DNA from 3 places in the Paenibacillus sp. FSL R10-2796 genome. Region 2 is predicted to be linked to each of the others. Evidence: riboswitches for the same ligand, from Rfam matches in the RefSeq annotation. Region 2 holds a riboswitch; each other region holds the start of a gene.
The links. A riboswitch is a leader RNA that binds a small molecule or an ion and turns the genes downstream of it on or off. The one in region 2 is predicted to bind cyclic di-GMP.
Positions count from the first base shown of each region.

Region 1: linked by a shared signal. The riboswitch ahead of NST58_RS02365 (anti-repressor SinI family protein) and the one ahead of NST58_RS05340 (glycosyl hydrolase) in region 2 are both predicted to bind cyclic di-GMP.
Region 3: linked by a shared signal. The riboswitch ahead of NST58_RS22330 (thiamine pyrophosphate-binding protein) and the one ahead of NST58_RS05340 (glycosyl hydrolase) in region 2 are both predicted to bind cyclic di-GMP.

Region 1 is NZ_CP150178.1:493,182-497,455, forward strand. It holds gene NST58_RS02360 (2-oxoglutarate dehydrogenase E1 component) at 1-1,475, opposite strand, end outside; cyclic di-GMP riboswitch class I at 1,946-2,030, shown strand; gene NST58_RS02365 (anti-repressor SinI family protein) at 2,058-2,213, shown strand; gene NST58_RS02370 (helix-turn-helix domain-containing protein) at 2,321-2,650, opposite strand; gene NST58_RS02375 (TasA family protein) at 2,820-3,428, opposite strand; gene NST58_RS02380 (signal peptidase I) at 3,519-4,109, opposite strand; gene NST58_RS02385 (hypothetical protein) at 4,111-4,274, opposite strand, start outside.
Region 2 is NZ_CP150178.1:1,208,933-1,213,206, forward strand. It holds gene NST58_RS05335 (sugar phosphate nucleotidyltransferase) at 1-1,234, shown strand, start outside; cyclic di-GMP riboswitch class I at 1,371-1,450, shown strand; gene NST58_RS05340 (glycosyl hydrolase) at 1,463-3,013, shown strand; gene NST58_RS05345 (glycosyl hydrolase) at 3,165-4,274, shown strand, end outside.
Region 3 is NZ_CP150178.1:4,911,893-4,916,166, reverse strand. It holds gene NST58_RS22330 (thiamine pyrophosphate-binding protein) at 1-1,589, opposite strand, end outside; cyclic di-GMP riboswitch class I at 1,745-1,841, opposite strand; gene NST58_RS22325 (HAMP domain-containing methyl-accepting chemotaxis protein) at 2,016-3,266, opposite strand; gene NST58_RS22320 (YafY family protein) at 3,388-4,274, opposite strand, start outside.

The sequences.
Region 1 (4,274 bases), 720 kb from region 2:
ACCTTGTAGACGGTTGGATGATTGCGAACCTTACCGTAGACAATAGGTTGTGTGGTTTCAGGATCATCCATTTCGTTGTGACCATGACGGCGGTAGCCGATGAGATCAATTACGAAATCTTTTTTGAATTGATGGCGGTATGCGCTAGCTAAACGTACAGCTGCTACGCAGGCTTCTGGGTCATCAGCGTTGACATGGACTATTGGGATTTCATACCCTTTGGCGATGTCACTCGCATAATGCGTAGAACGGGAATCTTCACTTTCAGTCGTAAAACCAATTCGGTTATTAACAATGATATGGATCGTCCCACCATTTTGATAACCTTGAAGTTTGCCGATATTAAGCGTTTCTGCAACAATTCCTTCACCTGGAAAAGCAGCATCGCCATGCATCAGCACCGCCATAGCTTTACTGGTATCAATCTTCGGCAGTCCTGCAGTGCTCCGATCTTCTTGTGCGGCACGAGTGAAACCTTCCACAACAGGATTGACGAATTCCAAGTGACTTGGGTTATTCGCTAGTGTTATTCTTGTGCGTACGGTTTCTCCTTCACGGACAGCACGGTCTGCACCGAGATGGTATTTCACATCACCTGTCCAACCATAGTTAATGCCTGTGGAGCCTTCGGAAGGGAAAAGCTCCTTGTTCGGAGAATGATGAAACTCTGAAAATATGATATCATAAGGTTTGCCCAAAATATGTGCAAGAACGTTGAGGCGGCCGCGATGCGCCATGCCCATCAAAATATGCTCCGCACCGTCATGTGCAGCAGCACGTACGATTTCATCTAACATCGGCACAAGAGCATCATTGCCTTCAAGACTGAAACGCTTCTGACCTACAAAAGTCTTGTGGAGGAAGGTTTCAAATTGCTCTACCTGAATCAGGCGGTTCAGGAGCTCTTTGCGTTCTGTATTATTTAGGGGTGCTGGTGAGCTGGTGGATTCTGCCTGCCTATTTAGCCATTGCAGTTCTTTTTCTTCATGCACATGCCCGAATTCATAGGCGATAGTCTTGGTGTATGCCTGACGCATACGTTGCACGGCATCCCATCCGGTATGCACATCATTCGGCGCATTTTCCCATATAAGCGTGGCAGGCAGTGCGATCAGGTCTTCGCGGGTCAGCCCATAGGTTTCAAGCTCAAGATATTTTGCCATGGGATTCTGATCGCGTACCAGCGGATCAATTTCAGCGGCCATATGGCCATATATACGAATATTGGCGATTAGCTTGGAAGCTCTTACTGCTTTTCTAAGCCATTCGGTGTCTCCCGAGATGCGCGGCTGAGGAGCCGGTTCGCTATCCGGAGTTAGGGGAGGAGGTCCCGAATTTGTAAAAAGCTCGCGATAATTATTTTCTACGGTGGAGGGATCTTTCACAAACTGTTCATATCTTTCTTGAATGTAGCCTAAATTGGGTCCGTAATACTTACTCCAAATGGATTCGTTATAGGGCTCTTTGGCTGCCATGAATACATCCTCCTTAACGGATGAACTCCATACGTGACATTTTGTGTCAACGCTTACTGGAGCTGTGATGATTGCGGTTTCATTTCTCATCTTATTGTGCTACTTTCGGCCACTGTAATCAATTCATTCTTTCGTCCAATACGTTCGCAAAATGGTATGGGTTAGCTTGTTCTAATGAAAAGAAGGGTGTTTCTTCTCATTACCCATTCTAAAGGCCTATTAAAATGATTCTATTATCCTTATTTTTAACTATTAGGTCAGTAAATATTTATTTTGCTAGTACAATTTATTTTATGTAACGGACGAGTATCGTGATAATCGGACAAGATCTTTGAAAAAAAATCTTTTATTTTTCGTTTTTAAAATAGAAAGTAACCAGGAATCGACACACTTTTCCGCTTTCTTTTTGTATAATGTTATTGCAGATAGTAATTTTATAGTTTTTTAAGTAGATCCTTTCGTGAAAAGGGTCCAGTAAAAGGTAAACTTGCCGAAAGGCAGGGGCACAAAGTCGCGGGTCTAAGGTAGAGATACTATGACAGCCGGATTGCCTGGGGACGTAAAATCTTAGGGGGAGATTTTTTGGAAAAGTCCAACCAGGGTAGCAACAGAGAACAGCAGTTTATTGATCTGGATCAAGAGTGGGTACATTTATTATTAGCAGCTAAGAAGGCTGGCATTAAGGCAGATGAAATCCGCCAGTTCTTTCATGAGAAAACTGTGCAGATCGTGCAGTAATACATTAGAGGGGTTACATATCGAAAAAGGGCACAGCGGTTCTTCGCTGTGTCCTTTTTCGGTATGATTTAGTAGAAGAGAGGATCGTACCAGATTAGTAGGAAGTATTAATCCTTTTGATCGAGCTTCCATTTCTGATAGTCCAGAAATTCTTTGAATTCGCGTTTGCTAATGCCTGAGTCCATAGCTTCCTGCACCAATCGGAACCATTCCGAATCTAAATGTGATTCCTCTGCATCATTGGGTTCTCCATAGAGTAGGGCATGAATGGATACCTGAAGCGCGTCAGCGATTTTTTCGATAAACTGGATGGATGGATTGGATTGGATGTTTCTCTCCACGTTGCTAAGATACGACTTAGCCACATCTGCTCTGTCCGCAAGCTCAGATAGGGAGAAACCCTTGTCTAGGCGGAGCTGCTGGATACGTTGGCCCATATTCTGTGGCACTATGCTGACGCCCCTCCGTAATTTTTGTTATTAGTATAGCAAATATCAATAAATCGGACAAAGTTTATTGTAAAGAGAAGAGCAGCAATCTGCTTATCCGTGGCCGGATTCAGGATCTGCTGCTCTTCGAGTATTTTATTAAATTACTTTATTGATCTTAGTAGTCTTTTTTCGCACCTTGTTTAGCTACGAAATCCCAAGTCAGTGTTAAGCTATCGCCTTGGAAAATATTTTGATCTTGGTTATTTTCCACAAATTCGAATTGGACGGAGAAGCTGTCGTTGGTACCGGCTTTAATACCGGATGCTTCGGTAAAGAGTTGATCCCAACCTGTATTTTTTACGAGATCCGGATGCTGACTTTTTAAAGCAGCAAGTGTAGTCTCATAAACTACATTTTCAGGAGAGACGATAGGTACTCCTTTATCATTATTTCTAAGGAATTTAACTTTAATGAACTCGGCTAAATCCAGGTAGTTATCTCCTTTAGCATCCGTGATTTGAGTCGATGTATTCAGAATAATAGATCCGATATCGAGCGAACCATCGTTTTTCAATTTGAAGGATTTAGTTACCGTATCACCTGGTTTCAGGTTAGGAATATTAACGATGACAGAAGGGTCGGAGTTCAGATCGAGCGTGCCCGCTGCGAATGTAGCTGTGCTTTGCGCAGTGTCGCTAAAGTATGCGAAGGTTCCTCCGCCGATTAATGATAAACCCAGTGCTGCAGATGCTACGCCAAGACCCAATGTTTTCTTGATACCCATAATAAAATTCCTCCTCAAATTTGTGTTTGAATTTTTTATAAAATTTATATATTGTATCTTCCGGTTCGTAAGCGGAAGTGGACAATCAACTTAGGGCTGTGTTTCTGTTGGGGGCGGCGACGCTGGCAGTAGGGCAGCATTTTTCTTTTCTAATGCAGCTACAGCCTTCCAAGAGGTATACAGAGCATAGAGCAGAAGCATCAAGCCAGGCACGATCATGAGGACTACACTTCCAGCTTTGGAAACCGCGAAATTCATAGCGTAACCGACATAGGGTACAGTGACCCCGGTATACTGAGCTACAACATTCACAGAACTGGTAGGGTTCATGTCGGGCGCGTCGTTGTTATCGCCTTTAGTGCGATAAACAGCTTCACCAGTAGCGTTATTGACGGTCGCTTCTACAATCCGGTGAGTAATGAGCAGATTATCTTCATTCCTAAAGGTGATGACATCGCCTGGTTTGAAACGATTCATATCCCCTCCGGGTTTTAATGCGACAATTGAGCCTGTCTGAATTCCTGGTTCCATCGATCCTGAGAGTACGGTTTTGATCTCATATCCGAAGAAAGCAGGTTCACCGCCGGAGGCCTTGGATAACACTACGGCTGCCACCAGCAGAATAAAGATCACAAGCATTAAGCTCGATAGGGTATTATTGATAATTTTTTTAATTCGCATCTTATTCTCCACCTTTCTCAGGTTGAGGGTCCGAAGGAGCTTGGGTTGCTACCGGCGGGGTAGTCGTACTGTCTTCCGCCTTTGGCGTCTCTTGTGGAGCCTCTTGCTGAGGGACATCTTTTGGAATTGTGAGCTCTTCGTCAATTTCCGGCTTTACCGGGTCAG
Region 2 (4,274 bases):
GTTGGAGGAAGCAGGGATGGCAGAATCATCTTATCTGGCCACCGGCCGCGGCCAAGTAGAAATGATACAAAGCCAACTGGGAAGTCATGTGCCGATTATCGTTGAACCGGAGCGTCGGGATACTTTTCCGGCTATCGCCTTAACAGCTACCTATCTTTATTCAGTGGCAGGTGTTTCTCCAGCGGAGACGGTAGCAATATTGCCTGTTGACCCTTATGTAGAAGCATCCTTTTTCGATACCATAGCTATGCTTGAGGAGACCATGCTGGAAAGTGGAGCAAATCTGGCTCTAATGGGTGTTGTTCCTGAACATGCCTCAGAGAAATACGGATATATTATTCCTACCACCGAAGAGGCGGGGGAAAATGGTTTTATGAAGGTGAGTCACTTTCAAGAGAAACCAGACCGCATACAAGCAGAACAGCTCATCGAACAAAATGCCTTGTGGAATTGCGGCGTGTTTGCCTTCCGCTTAGGGTACTTGTTAGATATTTTGCAGCGTAAAGGGTTGCCTTTAGGATATGAAGAATTGCAGAAGCAGTATAAGCTATTGTCTTCCATCAGCTTTGATTATGAAGTGGTGGAGAAAGAAGAACATATTGTGGTGCAGCCGTATGATGGATTCTGGAAGGATCTTGGAACGTGGAATACGCTGACAGAGGAAATGAGCAGCAAGCATGTAGGAAAAGGTTTTGTGACGGCGGATTCTGAGGGGACTTGCTTGATTAATGAGCTGGACATTCCGATAACGGTAATTGGTGCGAAGGATCTGATCATTGCGGCTAGCCCGGATGGAATTCTAGTTACCCATAAAGCTGAGAGCCCACGGATTAAAGAAGTGCTGAAGACCTTTGAACAAAGACCGATGTACGAGGAACGCCGTTGGGGCCATTACAAAGTTATTGATTATGTGAAATATGATGAAGGCAATGAAGTGCTGACCAAACGGATTTTTATATCCGAGGGGAATAATATCAGCTATCAATTACATCGCAAGCGTAGTGAAATTTGGACAATCGTCAGCGGCGAAGCAAGTATTGTGCTGAATGAGAAAAAACATAATGTGAAGGCTGGGGACGTGGTACGTATACCGGAAGGAACGAAGCACGCGATCCTTGCTTTGACGGATGTTGAGTTTATAGAGGTACAGACGGGGTCTGAATTAGTAGAAGAAGATAACATACGTATTACTTTAGACTGGAATGATATAGAACTACAACAATTCATTTCATAGGTCTAACCTATCTATTTAACCAATTCAAAATTTCTTGAAACAGGTAAATTGACTCAATTATCAAAAAAAGTCATAAAAACACTAAATAGATCATTAATTGTCGTCGATACTTACGGTAAGAGAGATTATTTCTCTTAAATTGAAAAGGCAAACCTATCGAAAGGTAGGGACGCAAAGCTATAGGGCCTTCGAAAGAGTGGCAGCCTGGCTACCGAAAGGGAGATTATTTTGAAAGCTTACCGTACGTATCGATTGTTTGGTGCATTTCTGTCACTCGTCCTGTTTCTGACTGCACTTCCGCTGGCTGTTGGAATTTCGCCGTCTATTGTCATAGCTGCTTCAAATTCTGGAACGCCGGTTACCCCAGGTGCCTCACCTGAAGCCGTAAAGCTGCTTAACTATTTTTACTCGATCTCAGGAAAAGGCATTATTGCTGGTCAACATGACTATTTAGAAAGTCCAGATGAAATTAACAATATGCTGAAGGGAACCAGCGGACAATATGCGGCTCTTCACGGTTATGAAATGGGTGCGATCAGTGGCCAGTCCGAAGCAACGATGGCTTGGCAACGTCAAAATGTGGTGAACAGCGCCATCAACTGGAATAAAGCGGGCGGGATCGTAGCTATGACTTTTCATGCTAACCTGCCGGGCACCTCTTATGACTGGGATAATGTGAAAAAAACACTTAGCCAGAGTGAGTTCGATAGTTACGTTACACCGGGTACCAAGCAATATAACAATCTGATCGCTGAGCTTGATAAGGTGGCCGTCTCTTTAAAAAGCTTGCGCGATGCCAACGTTCCGGTGCTTTGGAGACCCTATCATGAAATGAACGGGAACTGGTTCTGGTGGGGGAAGAAAAATAACTTTTCTACACTATGGAATATTATGTATGACCGTTTTGTTAACGTTCATAAATTAAATAATTTGTTATGGGTATGGAGTCCGAATGCTCCCAATGTTTGGTCAGATCCTTATGCGCTAACTTATCCAGGTGCTGATAAAGTAGATATTCTGGCAGCAGATATATACGAAAATGATTACCAGCAAAAATACTATGACAGCTTATTGAGTCTAGCCGCAGGCAAACCGATTGCGATCGGGGAAAATGGTGAAATGCCTAATCTGGAGAAGCTTCAGCAATCGCAAAGTAAATGGACGTATATGATGAGCTGGGGAAAAATGCTTTACGAGAATAACAGTGCAGACACAATCAAAACATTTATGAATAGCAACTATACCCTGACCAGAGATAAATTAAATACTGGTCTGGCACCGACACCTAGCGCCGCACCAGCGCCGGCACCTTCTGAAGAAGAGGGGGAGGCAGCAATTCCTCTCGCGAAGGGGCTTGCAGGAGAGTATTACAACAACATGCAATTGTCGGGAGCAGCAACTCTTAACAGAACTGATGCAATAATCGATTTCAATTGGCGGCAAGGCTCCCCGGATGCCGCCCTCGGGATTGATCGGTTCTCCATACGTTGGAGCGGTAAAATTAAGCCATTATATAATGAGCAATATACATTTTACACTACCTCAGATGATGGTATCCGTGTCTGGGTGAATGGGGAATCCGTGATTGATAGTTGGACTAAGCAAAGTGGTACTGAGCGTAAGGGCACTATAACGCTGAAGGCTGGCCAGCTATATGATATCAAGGTGGAGTATTACGAGAATGAAGGCGATGCGAGAGTCCGCTTGATGTGGGAAAGTGCTAGTCAAGCTAAAGAGACAGTTCCAGCAAGTGCACTTTTTCTTCCGGATGTCTCCTGATTGATGAAAATTAAAGGTCGATCCTTAGTGGCTCTGCGTTATTGCAGAGCTACTAAGCTATAGTCCTCATTAGGTCAGAAGACGATTGTCCGATAACAGGTATGTTTTTAACACCTGTGGAGGCAGTACAGCTACCGAAAGGAGGATTTATTTGCGTAAATATTATAAGAAAAACAGATTGTTGTTTACTATGTTACCGGTGTTTATTATTTTTTCCTTGCTGCCTTGGGGAGAGGTTAAAAGTCTTCCGAAGGCTATGAGTGTTTCTTCCTCTCTACCTCCGGCTATACCAAGCAATCCTTCGGCTTCTGAAGAAGCCAAGCAACTGCTGAGTAATTTGGTGAATCTACGTGGCAAAGGGATCTTGTCCGGCCAGCATGATTATCTAGAAAGTCCAGATGAACTGGTTCATAAGCTGAAGAATACTTCGGGACAAAATGCCGTTCTACATGGTTATGAATTAGGGGCGATTAATAATCAATCCGAAGGGACGATCGCAGAACAGCGGCAAGCTGTTATAGACAGTGCAATTGAATGGCATCAGGAGGGTGGCATTGTAGCCATGACCTTCCATCAGAGCTTACCGGGAACCTCACCAGAATGGTCCAATGTAAACAGAAGTCTCAGTCAAGAGAAATTTAATGCTTATGTTACACCTGGGACAGCTCAGTATAAGAGGCTAATTTCAGATCTAGACGAGGTTGCTGGATATTTGGGTCAGCTGCGTGATGCCGGAGTGCCGGTCTTATGGCGACCTTACCATGAAATGAATGGTGGTTGGTTTTGGTGGGGGAAAAAGGACAATTTTTCAGAGCTGTGGAGTATTGTCTATGATCGTTTTGTAAACACACACAAGCTAAATAATCTACTGTGGGTGTGGAATCCAAATGCACCGAATGAATGGTCAGATCCATATGCTGCATATTATCCCGGTGGGGATAAACTCGATGTTCTGGCTGCGGATATCTACAATAACGATTATAAACAGTCCTACTATGAGGATCTGCTCGCATTGGCCGAGGGTAAACCTATCGGAATCGGGGAGAGTGGGCAACTGCCGAACCCGGATGTATTAACTGAGAAACAAAATAAATGGGTCTATATGATGACCTGGGGAAAATTACTGACAGAAAATAATACGCTACAGTCAATTAAAAGCTTTATGAAAGACTCATTTATAGTATCGAGAGAGGACTATGTTCTCACAACAGGAGGTCCTTCGATAGCACCCGTAACTCCGGTAACCCTAACGGGTTTAACT
Region 3 (4,274 bases), 3.6 Mb from region 2:
GTTAGTAGTTCAATAACGGCAACATGGTTTAGAGCTACCGCATCTTTAATTGCAGCTGTGAATTCATCCGCAGTCTCACATTTGTAGCCTTTAGCACCTAGAGATTCAGCGAATTTTACGGCGTCCATTGGTACTTCATATAGAGTTCCATCGATACGACCTGTGGTTTTCTCCATACCCTTAAGAGCCATATCTAGTTGCTTATTATTGACCACGATAAAGATGACAGGGATATCTTTGCAGACAGCGGTGTTAATCTCAGCGCCGAGCATCATGAAACAACCATCACCTGTAATGCAGAGGACAGTTTCTTCAGGAGCAGCAACTTTTGCACCAATAGCCATGCCGATCGAATTACCCATGCAAGCAAAATACGCATCAAAAACAAAGCTGCCCGGTTTCTTAACCTTGTACCATTTTGCAGCGTGGAATCCATGACTTCCATCATCAACGAAAATTGAATTATTATAAGGGATCAAATCACTTAAAGTGCTCATTACCGAAGCAAGGGAAAGATTCTTGAGGGTTGGAAGCTCTTCTGAATAATCCGCATCGGCCAAAGCCTCACGTTTGGTGATTGTGCTTGGGTCAATATGATTTAGGCAGTGCACCAAATTATCGCGCAGGTCCCCAGTGACCGGTATCGTTTTGGACAATAGTATTTTTCCGACAAAGGTTGGATCAATATCAAATTGAATTAAAGTTGCTGGATGATTCTCCCGTTTAAGATTACAGATGGTCATATCACTTAAACGTGATCCAAGCACTATAAATAAATCGCTTTTATTCAATAAATCGTCCCCGTGGGTCGAACCGCCAACGCCAATAGGACCATGATAGAGTGGGTGATCCCAGACTATAGCCCCTTTTCCACCAGGAGATGTTACTACAGGAATATTAAATGTTTCTGCGAGTTGAACAAGCTCTTTATGTGCTCCGGAGCGGTTAATTCCTTTACCCGCAATAATCAAAGGATTCTTAGCAGCTTGAATAGCATCGATGACTCTATCGATATTAGCTTGACTAATTAGAGACTCTCTTTCTGGGATTACTATATTGCATTCTTCCAATACTTCAGTTTGTACATCAAAAGGAATACAAAGATGAACAGGACCCCGTTTGGTCAGGGCCACAGAAATCGCATGATTAAAAATAGTACCAAAGTGATCCCCACGTTCAACCAATTTACTGAACAAGGTGGCAGGTCTGAACATATCAGCTAAATCAGCCAGAAAAGAGGTGGAGTCCTGACATTGAGGAATTCCAAGCTCTGTAATGGATTGGTGGCCGGTAATAAATAGGACAGGTAGGTTGTTAGCTTTCGCATGTGCTGCTGCTGTAAGCAGGTTAGTTCCCCCAGGACCCGAAGTACCAAATGCTACGCCTAGGTTACCCGTTTTCAGCGCATACCCTGCTGCTTCGAATCCGGAGCTTGCTTCATGTCTGCCGGGAATAAATTCAATACCGTAATCCACCATCTTTAGAACAATTGGACAAATGGATTTGCCAATGATCCCAAAAGAATGGGTGACTCCAAGGTTACGTAGTGCTTCCGCCATGTAATCTGCGACTGTCTTCAAAAGAAACACCTCACAAGTTTTTTGATATATATTAGTTATTAATCTACCGAATAGATACGATAGATCAATATACTCAAAAAGTAAAAACCTGTGCTCTATAGTAAGCACAGGTTGGTGGCATAAGGCGCCGCTAAGACTGAACAATAGTTCAGCCGTCCTGGTTCCTCTGCAACCTGGCAATCATGGCCTCAAACGAAAAAATGAGGCTGTAGATCCATGGTTTTGCGTCATCCTCTTTCGAGGATTTTGCCAATATTAATTTATAGTTGATAAGAATAATTTTACTTTACAATATATTCCTCATTAATTTTTGTCAACATAATCCGCTAAAAAAACTCGAAATTTGACGAAAGTCTTGTCCAAGAGATGAAGTTTTGCCTCGCGAAAAAAACTGCCACCTAAGACTCAGCTTAGGTGGCAGTTGATAGTTTTGAACTAGAATTTAAAGATATGAATGGTTTTTTGCAGATTAAATACGGCCTGGGTCATTTTTTCCGTTTCTTCTGCAACAGACTGCAGGGCATTAATCTGTTCATTCATAGCCGCCGATACCTCTTCCGTGCCAGCAGCAGTTTCTTCGGTGATAGCTGAGATATTCTCAATTGCACTGGAAATTTTCAAGGCACTTTCTAGCATAAGATCACTCTCCGCAGAGAATGAAGAGATTTGCTCGGTAATGTACTGCACGCTTTGTACAATTTGTGCGAAAATATGGGCAGATTGAGTGATCATTTCATTCTGAACCTGCACAACCTCTTCATTGATGGCAATATTATCGATGGCTTGTTTAATATCTGACTCAATGCTGCGGACCAAGCCGAATACTTCTTTTGTGGATGCCGTAGATTCTTCAGCAAGCTTGCGGACCTCTTGAGCTACAACGGCAAAACCCCGACCATGCTCTCCGGCACGAGCAGCTTCGATGGAGGCATTCAGTGACAGCAGGTTGGTCTGCTCAGCGATCTCTGTGATGGTCTTGGTGATCATCGTAATCCCGCGGGCATTTTGTGAGAGAGCTTCAATAGTATCAGCCACTTTTTGTGTAGCCTCTATGTTTTTACGCATGCCTTCAGCCTGTGTATCTACGGATTGGCGCCCTTGCTCAACAAGTTCTAAGGTATGTATTGAACGTCTGTTCATTTCTTTGGTGGAGTTCGTATAATTGGATACTTTGGTCTCAATGTCTTTAATGGATTCTGTCATATCAGCGATATCCGTAGATATTTCATTTGCACCAAGAGCGAGCTCAGTAGAAGAAGAGGCTACTTGTGCCATGACAATTTTCAGGTTCTGGTTCTTATCTTCGATTCCGCGGCTTGCATCCATAACTTGACGGGTGATCTGCGATGCATCGGTCAGAATCTTCTTGAGCTTATCAATCATTGTGTTAAAGGAGCGGCTTACGTCACCCATTGAGCCATTTTCGTCCGCTCTGCTAGTGAAATCGCCCTTCGAAATACTGTGAGATACATTAGCAATATCATCAAAAGATGATGTAAGCGTTCTCTCCACGAAGCGAGCAACAGGTAAAGTCAGACCTGCAAGAACAACTACTAGTATAATTCCTACGAGAAATTGACCTAGAATCATTAACGTAACTAAGACAGGAATAGCAAACAGTGCGGCAACGAGGTAACATCCGGCAACAATTCTTTGTTTTAACGGAAGTTTGTGCATCCAGCTCATTGGTAAAATGTCCCCCTTATTAAATTTTATGTAATGGTGTTATTATAGGGGATTTATAGGTCATTGGTCTATAGAGAAGTGTCATAAATCTTCTTTAAGTAGTAGATATTTAGAATTCATGTCAAAATTCCTCATATATTGTGGAAATTGTTTTAATAGCAGACTTTACCATCCCTACTAGTTCGATAGGAGCTAAAACAATAACTGAAGGAGAGAAAGAGAGTACGATACGACAGGCAGATTCTATAGCATTAAATTCGGCCTCCACGTTCATCCACCCAGTATTAGCAGAGGGTTCTACTAAAGTTATAGTTACATATCTTTCACGTTGTAATTCTTTAAGAATAGACTCATTCACCTTTAAGTTCACTACATATTTTGGCAGTGCTGCTTTAAAAGCTAAAGTCGATTGTTCCCAGTAGCTTTTTAAATCAAAAGCCTCAGGTCTGACAAATGATTCATAAGTTGCGTCAGCTTGTATTAATCTCGACACGCGAAAAGTCCGCATTTCACCCACGGTTCGTGCCACTACATACCAAACTCCACGTTTTGCGACTAACCCGAGAGGTTCAATGAAACGCTCCTTCATCTCGTCATTCCGTGGGTAAGTGATCTTCACTTTACGGTCTTCCCAAACAGCTTCCTGCAGGACAGATAGGAACGGATATGTCTCGTCGGAAGGGTGCCAGCTGGCACCATCTATATGAATGCGCTGGCTCAGGTAACTGGCTGGATTATTCGGCCTGGATGGGGAAGCAGCCTCCAGCTTAAGCACGGCAGAAGAGAAGTCGTTTTGTATACCCAGATCTTTTAAGATTGAGGAGTCTGCGGACAGCAGCAGAGTTGCAATCTCTGAGGGCTTCATACCCGTTAAGGAGGTCCGGTATCCTTCTGTGAGCATCCAACCCCCTTCACGTCCCCGTTCGGCAAGAATCGGTATTCCTGCTGTACATAAGGCTTCCATATCTCTAAACACAGTTCGTTCAGACACTTCTAAGGTCTGGGCTA